4 regions of the Reinekea thalattae genome follow, and region 1 is predicted to be linked to each of the others. Evidence: predicted binding sites of a transcription regulator. Region 1 holds the regulator's gene; each other region holds the start of a gene.

Region 1 (3,674 bases):
CCGATAGCAATAGCTTTGACATCAACACTGGGATCAGCATTCTGACTGGCAATGTCGTTATCACCCAAGGCAACTTAGAGATTCTTGCCGATCAGGTGGTGATAGAAACAGACCCAGACACCAACGAATTAAGCTACATCAAAGCCACTGGCACCCCTGCAATCTTTACCGATATACCACAGCTCGGTAGTGACATGGTGGAAGTTAATGGCAACCAGGTTGAGTTTTTTCCTGCAACCGACATCATCATTACCCTTGGCGAGGCTCGCATTACTCAGTCGGGTAATGAAGCACGCGGTGAACAGATTGAATATCAGGCAGCCACAGGCCAAGTCACGATCCAATCGGCTCGCTCGCTATCTGGTAATCAGGACGATGAACAGGCCGAGCTATTACTGTTACCGGGAAGCACTGAATAATGGCCTTACTCGAAGCTCGTAACCTAGCCAAAAGCTATAAAAAGCGCCCCGTTGTGGTTGATGTCAGCATTGAAGTAGAAGCCGCTCAAATTGTTGGCTTACTCGGCCCTAATGGTGCCGGTAAGACTACCTGTTTTTATATGATCGTTGGTCTCGTGACTCTCGACCAAGGCACCGTGACCATCGATGGTCAAGCCATTTCAAAATTACCTATGCATGCTCGAGCCAAAAAAGGCATTGGTTATTTACCACAAGACGCGTCCATCTTTAGAAAGCTGTCTGTTGAAAACAATATTTTATCGGTATTGGAAACACGTAAGGACTTAACCAAGCAACAACAAAAGGAACAATTAGAAAGCCTATTAAATGAATTCAACGTCACCCATATTCGCAAGAGCCTAGGAATGGCACTGTCAGGTGGTGAGCGCAGGCGAGTTGAAATTGCACGTGCACTGGCGACTGAGCCAAAAGTTCTTTTATTGGATGAACCCTTTGCGGGTGTTGATCCAATTTCGGTCGGTGATATCAAAGAAATCATCTACCACTTACAGAAACGCGGTATCGCCGTACTGATTACCGATCACAATGTTCGAGAAACCTTAGACATTTGTGAAAAAGCCTATATCGTCGGCAATGGTCACATCATTGCTGAAGGGACTGCTGAAGAAGTGCTCAGTAATAGGACGGTACGCGAGGTATACTTAGGTGATAATTTCACACTGTAAATAGGCATGGCCACGGCCTGCAATGAATGAGTAAAAAGCCAGTATGAAGACGTCTTTACAGATAAAAATGGGCCAACAGCTGACCATGACACCTCAGCTGCAACAGGCCATTAAATTATTGCAACTCTCGACACTAGACTTGCAACAAGAAATCCAGCAGGCGTTGGATACCAACCCTATGCTGGAAGTAAAAGAAGACGAAGTCGCTTCCGCCAATGATGTCGCCAATCAAAACGCATCAAATGAACAAAGCCATTCAGAACCTGCCGAAAAAGCCAACGAAGCACCAGATCAATCAACACAAGAACTTTCGGTGCAAGAAACCATTCCTGACGAACTGGCTGTCGACAGCTCTTGGGACGATATCTATACCCATACGCCGACCAGTCATGGTATTGCTTCTGCCGACGATGATTACAATCTCGAAAACATCTACGGCTCGACAGACTCATTAATCGATCATCTTAATTGGCAACTTAACCTCACTCCGATGTCGGATAAAGACCGCATCATAGCCGAAGCCATCTTAGAAAGCGTCGACGAAAAGGGTTACCTTTCTACCGGTATTGAAGATATTTTTGAAGGCTTACAAGAAGGCCTTTCCAGTGAAGAAGACCCACTTGATACCGACGAAGTTGACGCCGTCCTGCACCGCTTACAACAGTTTGATCCACCGGGTGTCTGTGCTGCGAACTTGGCCGACTGTTTAGCAATTCAATTAAAGCAGTTACCTGCTGAAACGCCTTATCGTGATGTTGCCATTAAAGTCGTTGAAAACCATATCGAGCTATTAGGCACCAAAGACTTTGCACAACTCATGCGTAAACTGCGAATTAAAGAAGCAGAGCTTAGAGAAGTCTTTTTACTGATTCAAACGCTTAACCCACACCCAGGTGCGTCTGTTGAATCCAGTAAATCTGAATATGTCATTCCGGATGTTATTGTCTCGAAAGATATAGAAAACAATCGTTGGTTGGTCGAGCTGAATCCAGAAATTGCGCCAAAACTCAAGGTCAACTCGTCTTACGCCTCAATGGTCAAGCGAGCCGATAACTCAACCGACAACACCTACTTAAAAGATCACTTACAAGAAGCCAAGTGGTTTATTAAGAGCTTGCAAAGTCGAAACGAAACCTTACTAAAGGTCGCAACCACCATTGTTGAGCATCAACGTAACTTCTTAGAGTACGGCGACGAAGCTATGAAACCTCTGGTGTTGCACGACATTGCCGAAGCGGTCGGCATGCACGAATCAACCATTTCTCGTGTCACTACACAAAAATACATGCATACGCCTCGTGGCCTGTATGAGTTGAAGTATTTCTTCAGTAGCCACGTCAGCACCGACTCTGGCGGTGAATGTTCAAGTACTGCGATTCGAGCACTGATTAAAAAATTAATTGCCGCTGAAAACCCACGTAAGCCTTTAAGCGATTCAAAAATCGCTACCTTACTGGGCGAGCAAGGTATCCAAGTGGCGCGGCGCACCATTGCTAAATACCGCGAAGCAATGAACATTCCTCCGTCAAACGAACGTAAGAGTTTAATTTAAATGCAAAAATAATGGCTATATCGCTTGATGTTTTCTAACGCAACAGCAATATTTATAGGTAGGTCCTGTTAAACGAAGAAGTCAGTAAGTTATCGCTGACATCTCACTTCTAACAAATACAGTTGTATAACGGCTAATAGCATCAGTTGTTAGTCGAATGGGTCTCTTACTCAGTAAGCGATCTACATGGCACATCTAACAGGTCACTGACCCGTTAAGAGCCTGCCAAAACTGCAATAATAAAGGAGCAGCCTATGCAAGTTAATATTAGCGGACACCACGTCGAAGTTACTGAATCTCTACATAACTACGTTTCAAGCAAACTAGATAAATTGGAACGTCACTTCGACCAGATGGGTAATATTCAAATAACGCTAAGTGTTGAAAAAGAAAGACAAAAGGCCGAAGCATCCATTAACGTAAAAGGAGGCCAAGTACACGCTGATGCTGTTCACGATGACCTCTACGCCGCGATCGATCTACTCAACGACAAACTAGATCGGCAACTCATTAAGCGCAAAGAAAAAAACATTGCGCACAAACAGGGAAATTAACTGCTTAAATGATTCAACTGAGTCAAATACTGAGCGCCGAACAAACCTATATGGAAAGTTTTGGCGCCAGTAAAAAACGCATCCTCCAAACCATCGCCGAGCGTCTATCTTCGACGCTCGACGGCGTTTCAGAACTCGATCTTTTTGATCAATTAATTGCGCGTGAGCGATTAGGCAGTACAGGAATTGGTTCTGGCTTTGCTGTGCCTCACTGTCGTTTAGAAGGCCTTACCTCACCGGTTGCGGCTCTGATAAAAATACCTGAGGCTGTCGATTTTGATTCTATCGACAAACAGCAGGTAGACCTTATCTTCGCTTTAGTGGTGCCTGTTGAAGCCACCGATGATCACCTTCAACTGCTGGCCAGTGTGGTCGAGCAAGTTAGCAATCCTGAAGCCTTGGCTAATATTAAAAGCAGCCAAAC
Region 2 (3,674 bases), on a different contig from region 1:
ACTGTCCAGTGCAATAATTGGTTCACCTGCAACCATAAGCTGCGCCGTAACGGATTGAATTGGCAAACTATAGGCATTGTGGTTGGTAATGGTTAATTGCGTTTTGGCATACAGTTCAGAAAACGAAAGCTGCTGTAGCTGAGTGGTCTGATAATTAAAGGTCGGCTCTTTATAGAGGTCATTTACCGAAAAACTGGCACAACCAGCTGTTAATAACAAAAACAGAATACAAAAAAATCTCATTAGGGCCTCTAAGCGACACGACAGAACAATAGGTCTTACAGTTTAACGGTTATTTTGTAGATTCCAATAAAAACAAAAAGAGCGCCGAAGCGCTCTTTAAAGTGTTTTGATTAGCGAGTTTACAGGGCGATTAAGAAGCCTTGTTGAACTCAGGGTATGCTTCCATACCACATTCTGCCAAATCAACACCTTCGTACTCTTCTTCTTCAGAGACTCGAACACCCATAACCGCTTTGATGATGCCCCAAACGATTAGAGAAGCAACGAATACCCATACGAAGATAGTAACCGCACCAACGATTTGACCAACGAAGGTCGCATCACCATTAGTTACAGGAACTAATAGAAGACCTAAAATACCGCAAGTACCGTGCACAGAGATCGCACCCACTGGGTCATCGATCTTGAATTTATCAAGCGCTAGGATGCTGAACACAACCAAGATACCGCCTAAAGCACCCCAAATAGTTGCTTGTAGAGGAGTTGGTGTATCTGGGCCAGCAGTAATAACAACTAGGCCAGCCAAAGCACCATTCAAAATCATAGTAAGGTCAGCTTTCTTGAATAGAATGCGCGCTAGGATCATCGCAGAGATCGCACCACCAGCGGCAGCAGCGTTAGTATTTAGGAATACAACGGCAACGGCATTAGCTGTATCAACAGTAGAAGTCTGAAGCACAGAGCCACCATTAAAGCCGAACCACCCCATCCAAAGGATGAACGTACCTAAAGTAGCCATCGGTAAGTTCGCACCAGGAATAGCATTTACTTCACCGTTTTTACCGTACTTGCCTTTACGAGCGCCAAGTAAAATAACACCAGCAAGCGCTGCAGCAGCACCAGCAAGGTGAACAATACCAGAACCTGCAAAGTCAACCATGGTTAGCTCATATAGACCGAAGACTGGGTTACCGCCCCAAGTCCAACGACCTTCCATTGGGTAGATGAAACCTGTCATAACAACAGCAAAAGCTAAAAATGCCCAAAGCTTCATGCGCTCAGCAACGGCACCAGATACGATAGACATTGCAGTCGCAACGAATACTACCTGGAAGAAGAAATCAGCAGACGGAGCGTAACTGTCGCCGTCTGAAACACCGTCACCAGTAATGCCAGCTAAAAATGGTACCGCGGCATGCAGCCCGTCTTCTCCAGCCATTCCATACATGATTGCATAACCGCAAACCAAATACATAAAACAAGCGATTGCAAACAGTGCAATGTTTTTAGTTAGGATTTCAGTGGTGTTTTTAGAACGCACAAGACCTGCTTCTAACATAGAGAAGCCAGCCGCCATCCACATAACTAAAGCGCCACATACTAAGAAGTAAAACGTGTCTAACGCATACTGTAATTCAAATACTTCGTTCATTTTAATCTCCGATTAGGAATCTTAAATTAGATCGCTTCGTCGCCGGTTTCACCGGTACGAATTCGAACTGTTTGCTCTAATGGCGCAACAAAAATTTTGCCATCGCCAATTTTACCTGTGTTAGCTGCTTTAGAAATCGCTTCGATGGTTTGATCAACCACATCGTCACTGATAGCAACTTCAACTTTTACTTTCGGCAAGAAATCAACAACGTATTCGGCACCACGATATAACTCAGTATGACCTTTTTGACGGCCGAAACCCTTTACTTCTGTAACTGTTATGCCCTGAACTCCAATTTCAGATAATGCTTCACGAACATCATCCAATTTGAAGGGCTTAATTATTGCGGAAACTAATTTCATATTGATGGCTCCACGGTAGCTCGAGGTGAATTGAGGAAGACAAACAGGTCTGGTTTAACCACCAACAGGCGCTGTTTTCTGACTCAATTCTGTTTATGGTATATAAAACGTCCAATCAACTTCATCTAAATGATTGGCAATGCATTCAAAAAGCGCAAATACGCCCTGTAATACAACGATATTTCTTTTTAAGCGAAGTACATGCCAACTAAAAAAACCCAAGGAAAATAATAGCTTAGTGCAATTTTCTCTGCTTTTACGTCTAAGTATTGCACTCATTACGTGCAATGCACTTATATCGAGCACTATTATTGAGCCATTTTCGAGCATGAAACTCAACGCACTTTCACCTCGATTAAACCATCCCACTGGAACATGAAACTTTAGTGGCTAAAGCCCTCTATTAAGCAAAAGTTATCAGGCACAAAAAAGCCGAGCATTGCTCGGCTTTAAATGAACAAGGCTGTTCAATTAGTTACGATCTATAGCGTTCAGCTCACTAAACGCCTGCTCTAATCGAGTAACCATGCTTTCTTGCGCTTTGCGCAACCATGCACGAGGGTCGTAATACTTTTTGTTTGGCGCATCTTCACCGGTTGGATTACCAATCTGGCCTTGCAAATAGGCCTCATTCGCTTGGTAATAATCCAACACACCATTCCAATTTGCCCACTGAGTATCAGTGTCGATGTTCATTTTTACAACACCGTAGCTGATCGCTTCAGCAATTTCGTCAGCACTTGAGCCTGAACCACCGTGGAACACAAAGGTTAAGCCTTTTTCTGGTAAACCAAATTTATCAGAACAGTATTTTTGCGACGCGTCCAGAATAGCTGGCTTCAACTTAACGTTACCCGGCTTATAAACACCGTGAACATTACCGAATGAAGCAGCAATGGTGAAACGAGGAGAAATAGCACTCAAAACTTCATAAGCACGCGCCACTTCTTCAGGCTTGGTGTATAGGTCAGCCTGATCAACATCGCTGTTGTCGACACCGTCTTCTTCACCACCAGTAATGCCCAATTCAATTTCAATGGTCATGCCCAGCTTATCCATGCGCTTTAAGTACTCTGCACAGATCTCTAAATTCTCTTCTAACGGCTCTTCGGATAGATCAAGCATATGTGATGAGAACAGAGGCTTACCGGTTTGAGCAAAGTGCTCTTCACCAGCGTCAAGCAAGCCATCAATCCAAGGCAGTAATTTTTTGGCCGCGTGGTCTGTGTGCAGAATAACCGGAATGCCGTAGGCTTCGGCCATAGCATGCACGTATTTCGCACCAGCAACCGCGCCGCGAATTTGATTTTCTTGGCCTTCACCCTTCAAACCTTTACCGGCAAGAAACGCTGCACCGCCATTAGAAAACTGAATAAAAACAGGTGAATTAACCTTAGCCGCTGCTTCCATAACCGCATTAATTGTATCGGTATTAACAACGTTTACCGCGGGCAAGGCAAAGCCTTCAGATTTACAGACTTCAAGCAGTTTTTGCAGATCGTCTCCAGAAACTACACCGGGTTTTACGACATCTAGAACTTTTGTCATGGGATCAACCTTTTATTTTATTTGTAAGGAGAAACGGCCAGCGCTTAGGCTACTTACTGATTTATCTAAGTACCGATTCATTTAAGTATCGACTTATCTAAATAGCAGTTAGTCCAATCATTGGCCGTGCGAATAAATGCCCTCAC
Region 3 (3,674 bases), on a different contig from region 1:
GCGATCATAAAAGGTGCTCCGGTTTATTGGTCTGTGCGAGGAATATTTACACAGCTTGGGTTGTTGTTAATTAATACTTAAAGCGTTTCGCCGTTTACGATAGACCAATGGTGCGGCATTAATTCACGAATGGTTTTAAAGATCAGTTTGTTTTCTTTGTTGCTGACGGCAGCTTTGACATCGCCACCCCAAAAACTGAGCCGCTCTTGGCAGATGCCGCAGGGCGAAAGAATGATAATTTCGCCGTCTTCTTGTTCTCTGTAAATGCAAAGGGAATGAGTCACTGCTTCGTCAATTTTAAAGGCTTCTAAATAAGCGCCCAGTTCAATGCAAACATTGAGGCTGTCGTTTTTAACGTCTGGCGGTACGCTGGTGAGTATTTTACCGGATTCGGTACGAATGGCCGCGGTAAAGCCTTCACCGCTTGGGTAGCGTTTATCCATTAATTCAAGCGCAGAGTCGTACAGCTGTTGTTCGATATTCATGGTTTGCCTCAGAGTGCATTTATTTTTTGGCGATTAAATCGATGGTATCGCAGGGGATAAATGGCGTAAAGCAAGGGGGAGTGCGGTGAGACACCGCCTGATACGGCGATAGATTGGCTATATAAGTGGAATTTAAAACGAAAACTAAGTGGTATCCCGTAGGGGACTCGAACTTTGATAGCCGCCGTCTCAACAAACGTCTAACTACCTGCGTTGCTTCTGCTGCGTTAAAACTCAGCTCACAATACTCATTTATAAACATAAACTCCGTCTGTTCGCTTCGTTTTGCCTTGCATTAGCGGCCTCGGAAACGTTAGTCGAATTGTTGAGTATCTGGAATTGATTAGATGGTAGAGAGACTTTCTAAATAAAGAGTGCGGTGAGACACCGGCTTTTCTTAGGCGAGAATGAGAAGAGGTTAAATTTAAAACGAAAACTAAGTGGTATCCCGTAGGGGACTCGAACCCCTGTTACCGCCGTGAAAGGGCGGTGTCCTAGGCCACTAGACGAACGGGACACTTAGGTTGCTCGAAAAGAGCGGGGCGCATAGTACCATCGCGTTTTGGTTATGCAACCCTTTTCTTTCTCTCACATTAAATAGCGGGCCGTTTTAGCGGAAGGTGATTTCAATACGGCGATTGAGGTTCCATGCTTCTGAGTTGTAGTCGGTGCGCACAGGGTCGGTGGCGGATTTACCAATGACGGAAATCTGTTTTGGGTTAATACCAGAGTCGATTAGATGCTGGGCAACTTTACTGGCGCGTGCCGCGCTGAGCTCGATGTTGGTTGGGTAAAGGTTTTTTAACTCAGAGACAATGGCGCGCGAGTCGGCGTGGCCGATGACGCTGATTTCGGCTTGTGGGAACGCCATTAAGGTTTTGCCGATAGGTGCCAATAGCTGGTCGGCGTCGTCACGCAAGGTAACGGTGTTTTTTTCAAATAGATCGCCCAGTGTTAATTCGATGACGCCGTGGCCTTCGCTGGTTTGGCGGAATAGGCTGTTCGGGTAGCGTTGTTCTAAACGTGCTGAGAGGTTTTGCAGTACTTCTTGATAGGCCAGCTGTACATCTTGGTTTAAGCCAAGCACTCCGGCGCGCATTAGGCGTTGTTGGTTGGCGATGGTTTTTTTCGCTTCGGTGAGTTCTTTTTGCTGGGCTTTGAAACGGCCTTCTAACGCAATGCGTTGTTGTTCTACAAGACTGAGTTGCCGCTGTGTTTGGTTGGCGGTTTCTTGGCTGTTTTGGTAAGCCTGCGTCAGGCTGGCGAGCTGTTGTTGCATTTCGATAGTAACGTCGATCAGCTCTTGCTGTTGCGCTTTAACGGCGTCTAGTTTCGAGGTGTCGCCCGTGCCGGTCAGTGCATTTGGGTTGCCTTTCACTAGCAGGATATTGGCGATCACTGAGATGGTCAGTATCACGATAAAAATAGTTTTGGTCGAGGTGTGAATAGAACGGCTCACGCTGCAATCCCTTATGTCTGTTTTTGTTTCTGCGACTGTATCTTGCTTTCTCTATGTCTATGACTGCGTCTTGGTTTTTACGACTGCGTCTTTTTCTAAGATAGAGTCTTTGTTATCGGTCTTTGTTCGGCTATCTGTATCTGTTTTTAACGGTACTGGCTTGTTTAACGGTACTGCTATTAATTACTGAGGCTGATCAAAGTATATGTGCTTGAGGATAGCAAACAACAGTATCGATAAATGCCGATTAGTTGGTTTTTTGAACGCCGATTTAATTCTTTCTGGCTGTTGGCCCGATCCTTGCGATACACACTATAACGATATTATTTTGACAGAATGTTGACGTATGGCTTTCATTGACAATTTCCGTAACGCAAGTGCACAACTTAGAAATGTAGACGGCCAAGCCGTGCTTAAAGGCACCGGTGAAGGTGCAAAGGCGGCCAGCCAGAAGCTGATGGGCGTGCCTATTTTGCTGCTGCTGCTGTTGGGTTTAATGACTCTGCCAGTACCTACGTTGCTGTTGGACTCCTTCTTTACCTTTAACATTGCGCTATCCATCGTGGTTTTGCTGGTTTCTATTTATGTGTTGAGACCGCTCGATTTCGCCGTGTTCCCAAGTATTTTGCTGGTTGCGACGCTGATGCGTTTGTCGCTCAATGTTGCCTCGACCCGAGTGGTGCTGATGTATGGCCACGAAGGTGGCGATGCTGCCGGTAAGGTGATTGAGTCGTTCGGTGAAGTGTTGATTGGCGGTAACTATGCGGTTGGTCTTGTGGTCTTCGCGATCTTGATGATCATTAACTTTGTGGTTGTCACCAAAGGTGCTGGTCGAGTCTCTGAAGTTAGTGCTCGCTTCACCTTGGATGCAATGCCGGGTAAGCAGATGGCGATTGATGCCGACTTAAATGCCGGTTTGATCGATGCCGAAACTGCCAAGCTACGTCGTTCAGAAATTGCTCAAGAAGCCGACTTTTACGGCTCTATGGACGGTGCGTCAAAATTTGTACGCGGTGATGCAGTCGCCGGTATTTTGATTTTGGCAATTAACATTGTCGGTGGTTTGTTGATCGGCATGATGCAGCATAATTTGGAATTTGCTGACGCCGTTCAAAAATATGCGCTATTAACCATTGGTGATGGTTTGGTGGCGCAGATCCCATCGTTGTTGTTGTCGGTTGCGGCCGCCATTATGGTGACGCGTAACTCATCGAGTGGCGAAATGGGTGAGCAGATTATCAACCAGATGTTCTCCACGCCTCGCGCCTTGGCGATTACCAGTTTTGTGCTCTTTATCATGGGCATTATTCCGGGCATGCCGCACTTTGTGTTTTTGTCTCTAGCTGCTGCTACCGGCTTTGGCGCACTGTTTATTATTATGAGAGATCGTCACGATGCGGGCGAACCTATGCTGCCGATGAAGTCGGCTGCTACAGACGTTAGCTCTGGCCCTGCCAAGCGTGGTGAAAAGGGTGCTAAGCCCGATGGCCCGCCAGCTCGTGTTGAACAACCGACCGAAACCAAAGAGCTAAGCTGGGATGATGTTCAGCCAGTCGACATGATCGGCCTTGAAGTGGGTTATCGATTGATCCCGCTGGTTGATCGTTCTCAAGGCGGCCAGCTGCTCGGCCGTATTAAAGGCATTCGTAAAAAGCTTTCGCAAGACCAAGGTTTTCTTATTCCTTCTATTCATATTCGCGATAACTTGGATTTGATGCCGAACGGCTACC
Region 4 (3,674 bases), on a different contig from region 1:
GCGACGCAAAGTCTAGCAGGCTTAAATGTGCAAGACGCGGGCATGAGTTTGGAATTAATTAAAACAGTCTTCGCCGGAGCCTCTAGTGAAATTAGCGCTCGTGCCGCCGATCTTATTGCGTTAAATGCCGGTGCAGCGATTTATGTTTCGGGTAAAGCCGATACCTTTTCAGCCGGTGTTGCAATGGCAGAGGATGCTATATCGACAGGCTTAGCCGCTGAAAAACTGGCTGAATTTGTTGAGTTCACACAAAGCGCGGGTTAAGCGTGGTTTTATAAGCGGATGGGCTTTTCTGGCGAGTACTGAAATTTAGGCACTGGAATTAAATGCTCGGTATTGGTGTTAAATGCCGGTAGCTAAGTGAAGTGCTGGAAAGAGCCGATCCATTGTTGTTTATTGACCAGATGTATTGGTCGTATTGAGAAAGCCCTATTGGCTTGAGCGTTAGTATTAATGACAAAAGATACTCCTACGATTTTAAAAAAAATCATTGATCGAAAATTTGAAGAAATCTCGCAACGAAAAAAGAACATTAGCGAACGTGATTTTGAACAAGAGTTCGATCGTTATGCGCCGCCGCGCGGCTTCGCTGAGGCGATGAAAAACAAAGTCGCTGCGGGCCATTCTGCGGTGATTGCAGAAGTGAAAAAGGCGTCGCCTAGTAAAGGCGTATTGCGCGAAAATTTTGTACCGCAGCAGATCGCAGAAAGTTATCAAAAAGGCGGTGCGGCTTGCCTGTCGGTATTAACGGATCGAGATTTCTTTCAGGGCCACGAAGACTATTTAATTCAAATTCGAGAGTCGGTTGAACTGCCGGTAATCCGTAAGGATTTTTTAGTCGACTCTTACCAAATAGCCGAAGCTAAAGCGATCGGTGCTGACTGTGTATTATTAATTGTTGCCGCGTTGGATGACGCCAAACTGAAAGATTTGCATGCCCAAGCAACTGAATACGGTATGGATGTATTAATTGAAGTGCATGATAAAGCTGAAATGGAATCGGCGTTAAAGGTTGATAATTTTTTAATTGGCGTCAATAACCGTAACTTACATACCTTTGATGTCTCGTTACAAACGACAATCGATCTTAAAAGTATGCTGCCGTCAGATCGAATGTTTGTCACAGAAAGCGGCATCATCACCCCGCAGGATGTGGCGTTAATGCGTCAGCATGATGTTAATGCCTTCTTGGTTGGTGAAGCCTTTATGCGTGCCGACGAGCCGGGCGAAAAACTAGCAGAATTATTTGGAGCCAACTAATGCCACCCATTGTATCGATTTTACTTGTATTAACTCTGGCGATATTAGCAGTAGTGATGTTTACCTCACGTACCGCAAAGCCGGTTACCGAAAAACAAATGCACAAGTATGGCAATATTATTCGCATCTTAATTGTTGTGATGATGGTTTCGGCTGCGGTTAAAATGTGTACCGGCTAAAGGCGGTGGCGCATACTTAAGTATTGAAAAAACGGCACATTGGTTAACTTAATAACCAATGTGCCGTTTTTTTTGCGTTGAATAACTAGATAGAGAACCTAGATAGTGAACTAACTTGTTTTGGTTCGTACGTGAGTGAGATAAAGAGGTAAGCCGACTAACAAGAAGCCGCCAGCCAGATTACCCAATGCGGTTGGAATCTCGTTCCAGATAAAGTAATCCACCACGGTAAAGTCGCCGCCCATAATCATTGAGAATGGGAATAAAAACATGTTCACAATTGAGTGCTCGAATGCCATGTAAAAGAACAGCATGATCGGCATCCACATGGCTGCCATTTTACTGCCCGCGGAAGTTGAAATCATGGCGCCAACAACACCCATTGAGACCATCCAATTACACAACATGCCGCGAATAAAAATAGTAAACCAACCAGCAAGTCCGTGATCTTTATAGCCTAAGGTGCGTGACTCACCAATGGTACTTACTTTTGCTGCCACTGCGCCGCCATCAGTATGATAGCCGTAAGTTAAAATATAGGAGGCAAAAAAGGCGACCGTTAGAGCGCCGGCAAAGTTGCCTAAAAAAACCAAGCCCCAGTTACGAAACAAACCTTTCATGGTGCAATCTTTGCGTTTGTCGATAACGGCGAGAGGCACAAGCGTAAACACGCCGGTCAATAAATCGAACTTCATCAGATACAGCATAATAAAGCCGACAGGGAATAACACCGCGCCTAATAATGCATTGCCTGTATTGGTGATGACGGTAATGGCGAAAAACGCCGCGAGCGCTAAAATTGCACCGGCCATAAAGGCGCGAATAAAAGTATCTCGAGTCGACATAAATATTTTTTGCTCGCCAGCGTCGACCATCTTAGTGACGAATTCTTTAGGTTCTAAATAAGCCATACTGTTCCTCATTAATTAACCATGCACAGGACGCACGCCATTATGCAATTGAGTGGAGTTTAAGTTGTTTGGGGGTTCCCATCTATAACAAGGACGTTACAGAACATCAGGGCAAAAATAGTGCTTTGTTCAGGTGGAGATCACCGCCGTTGGTGATTTTGGAGCATGGAGTCTGTTGATGATATTTCGACTCTGCATATTAAAAAGCAAGCAGAGTGCCAAAGAGCATGCAGTTTACAAAAGGGCGTTCAGCGCCTTGGTAGCGGCAGTTGCGATGGTTGTTGTTCTTTTTAGCAATAAATAAAAGCACTAAGTTTATGCTTTTTACATTAGGGTGCGTCAACAAAGTGCGTGTTCGGCTTTGAGTCTTAACTGTTATTTAAAGCGAAAAAAAAACAGCCTAACGAAAAACCGAGAGGCTGTTTAGAATATTGCTTTTAAATGTCGCGCTTTACAGTGACCGCTCGCAGGCTTAAACGGTTATTTAGTTTAAGCCTGGATTAGCCGAGCTAGATAAGTCGCTTAAGACGAAGTAGCAGGGCTGCGTCGTGATCGCTTCTCGGTATTTTTACGAGGTTTGCGATCACCACCGCGTGGTGGGCGAGCGCCTTCGCTTGGTGCGTCATCTTTCCATTCACGTAGGTTTAATGGACGGCCTTTAACGCGGGTCTTTTGTAATTGGCCAAAAATTTCTTTTGGCATGCCAGCAGGCAGATCAACCAGAGTGAAGTTTTCACGAATGGAGATATTGTTAATGAAGCGACCTTCAATGCCGCCTTCGTTAGCAATGGCACCGACAATAGAACCTGGTTCTACTTTGTCGCGGCGACCAACATCGAGACGGTAAGTTTGCGCATCGTAATTTAATTCACGACGTTTGCCCGCGCCTCGTTCGCTGCGGCCACGACCGCCATCACGGCCGCCATCGCGATCGCGGCTACGATTAGAATCACGATCGTTATCGCGTTTACGTGCTTTAAATTCTGGATCTTTTGGCAGCTGTAATGGCTTGTCTTGCTGTGCCATCAGCGCAAGAGCAGCAGCGATGTCTTCGAGCTCAGAATCTGTTTCGTCAATCCAGCTGGTTAGCATGGCTTTAAAGTAGTCCAGCTTATCTTGCTCAACATGCTCAAAGACGGTGTTTTTAAACTGCTCAGCACGGTGCGCACCAAGTGTTTCTGCCGTTGGCATTGGGTATTCTTTTAATTCCGATTTGGTGGCGCGCTCGGCATCGCGAATAAAGCGTTGCTCTCTTGGTTTTACAAAAACGATCGCCTTACCACTACGGCCAGCTCGACCAGTTCGGCCAATACGGTGAGTGTAG

Evidence for each region. Region 1 encodes sigma-54, which starts transcription at its own class of promoters, with help from an activator protein. Its sites were predicted from a motif close to TGGCACNNNNNTTGCTNT; they were not measured.
Region 2: a site for sigma-54 is predicted at 2,170-2,187, ahead of glnK (P-II family nitrogen regulator). Genes of this name have one in related genera too.
Region 3: a site for sigma-54 is predicted at 2,234-2,251, ahead of flhA (flagellar biosynthesis protein FlhA). Genes of this name have one in related genera too.
Region 4: a site for sigma-54 is predicted at 2,554-2,571, ahead of FME95_RS13390 (formate/nitrite transporter family protein). Genes of this name have one in related genera too.

What each region holds. Positions count from the first base shown of each region.
Region 1 covers NZ_VKAD01000002.1:401,651-405,324, reverse strand. The annotation lists gene lptA (lipopolysaccharide transport periplasmic protein LptA) at 1-419, shown strand, start outside; gene lptB (LPS export ABC transporter ATP-binding protein) at 419-1,144, shown strand; gene FME95_RS12230 (RNA polymerase factor sigma-54) at 1,188-2,696, shown strand; gene hpf (ribosome hibernation-promoting factor, HPF/YfiA family) at 2,951-3,250, shown strand; gene FME95_RS12220 (PTS sugar transporter subunit IIA) at 3,259-3,674, shown strand, end outside.
Region 2 covers NZ_VKAD01000001.1:2,169,900-2,173,573, reverse strand. The annotation lists gene FME95_RS09975 (LEA/WHy family protein) at 1-243, opposite strand, end outside; gene FME95_RS09970 (ammonium transporter) at 374-1,615, opposite strand; gene glnK (P-II family nitrogen regulator) at 1,642-1,980, opposite strand; gene fbaA (class II fructose-bisphosphate aldolase) at 2,452-3,528, opposite strand.
Region 3 covers NZ_VKAD01000001.1:226,642-230,315, forward strand. The annotation lists gene FME95_RS01110 (VOC family protein) at 1-8, opposite strand, end outside; gene FME95_RS01115 (cytidine deaminase) at 78-485, opposite strand; tRNA gene FME95_RS01120 (tRNA-Glu) at 927-1,002, opposite strand; gene FME95_RS01125 (OmpA family protein) at 1,096-1,944, opposite strand; gene flhA (flagellar biosynthesis protein FlhA) at 2,291-3,674, shown strand, end outside.
Region 4 covers NZ_VKAD01000003.1:219,891-223,564, forward strand. The annotation lists gene trpD (anthranilate phosphoribosyltransferase) at 1-264, shown strand, start outside; gene trpC (indole-3-glycerol phosphate synthase TrpC) at 454-1,260, shown strand; gene FME95_RS13385 (hypothetical protein) at 1,260-1,439, shown strand; gene FME95_RS13390 (formate/nitrite transporter family protein) at 1,550-2,350, opposite strand; gene FME95_RS13395 (DEAD/DEAH box helicase) at 2,873-3,674, opposite strand, start outside.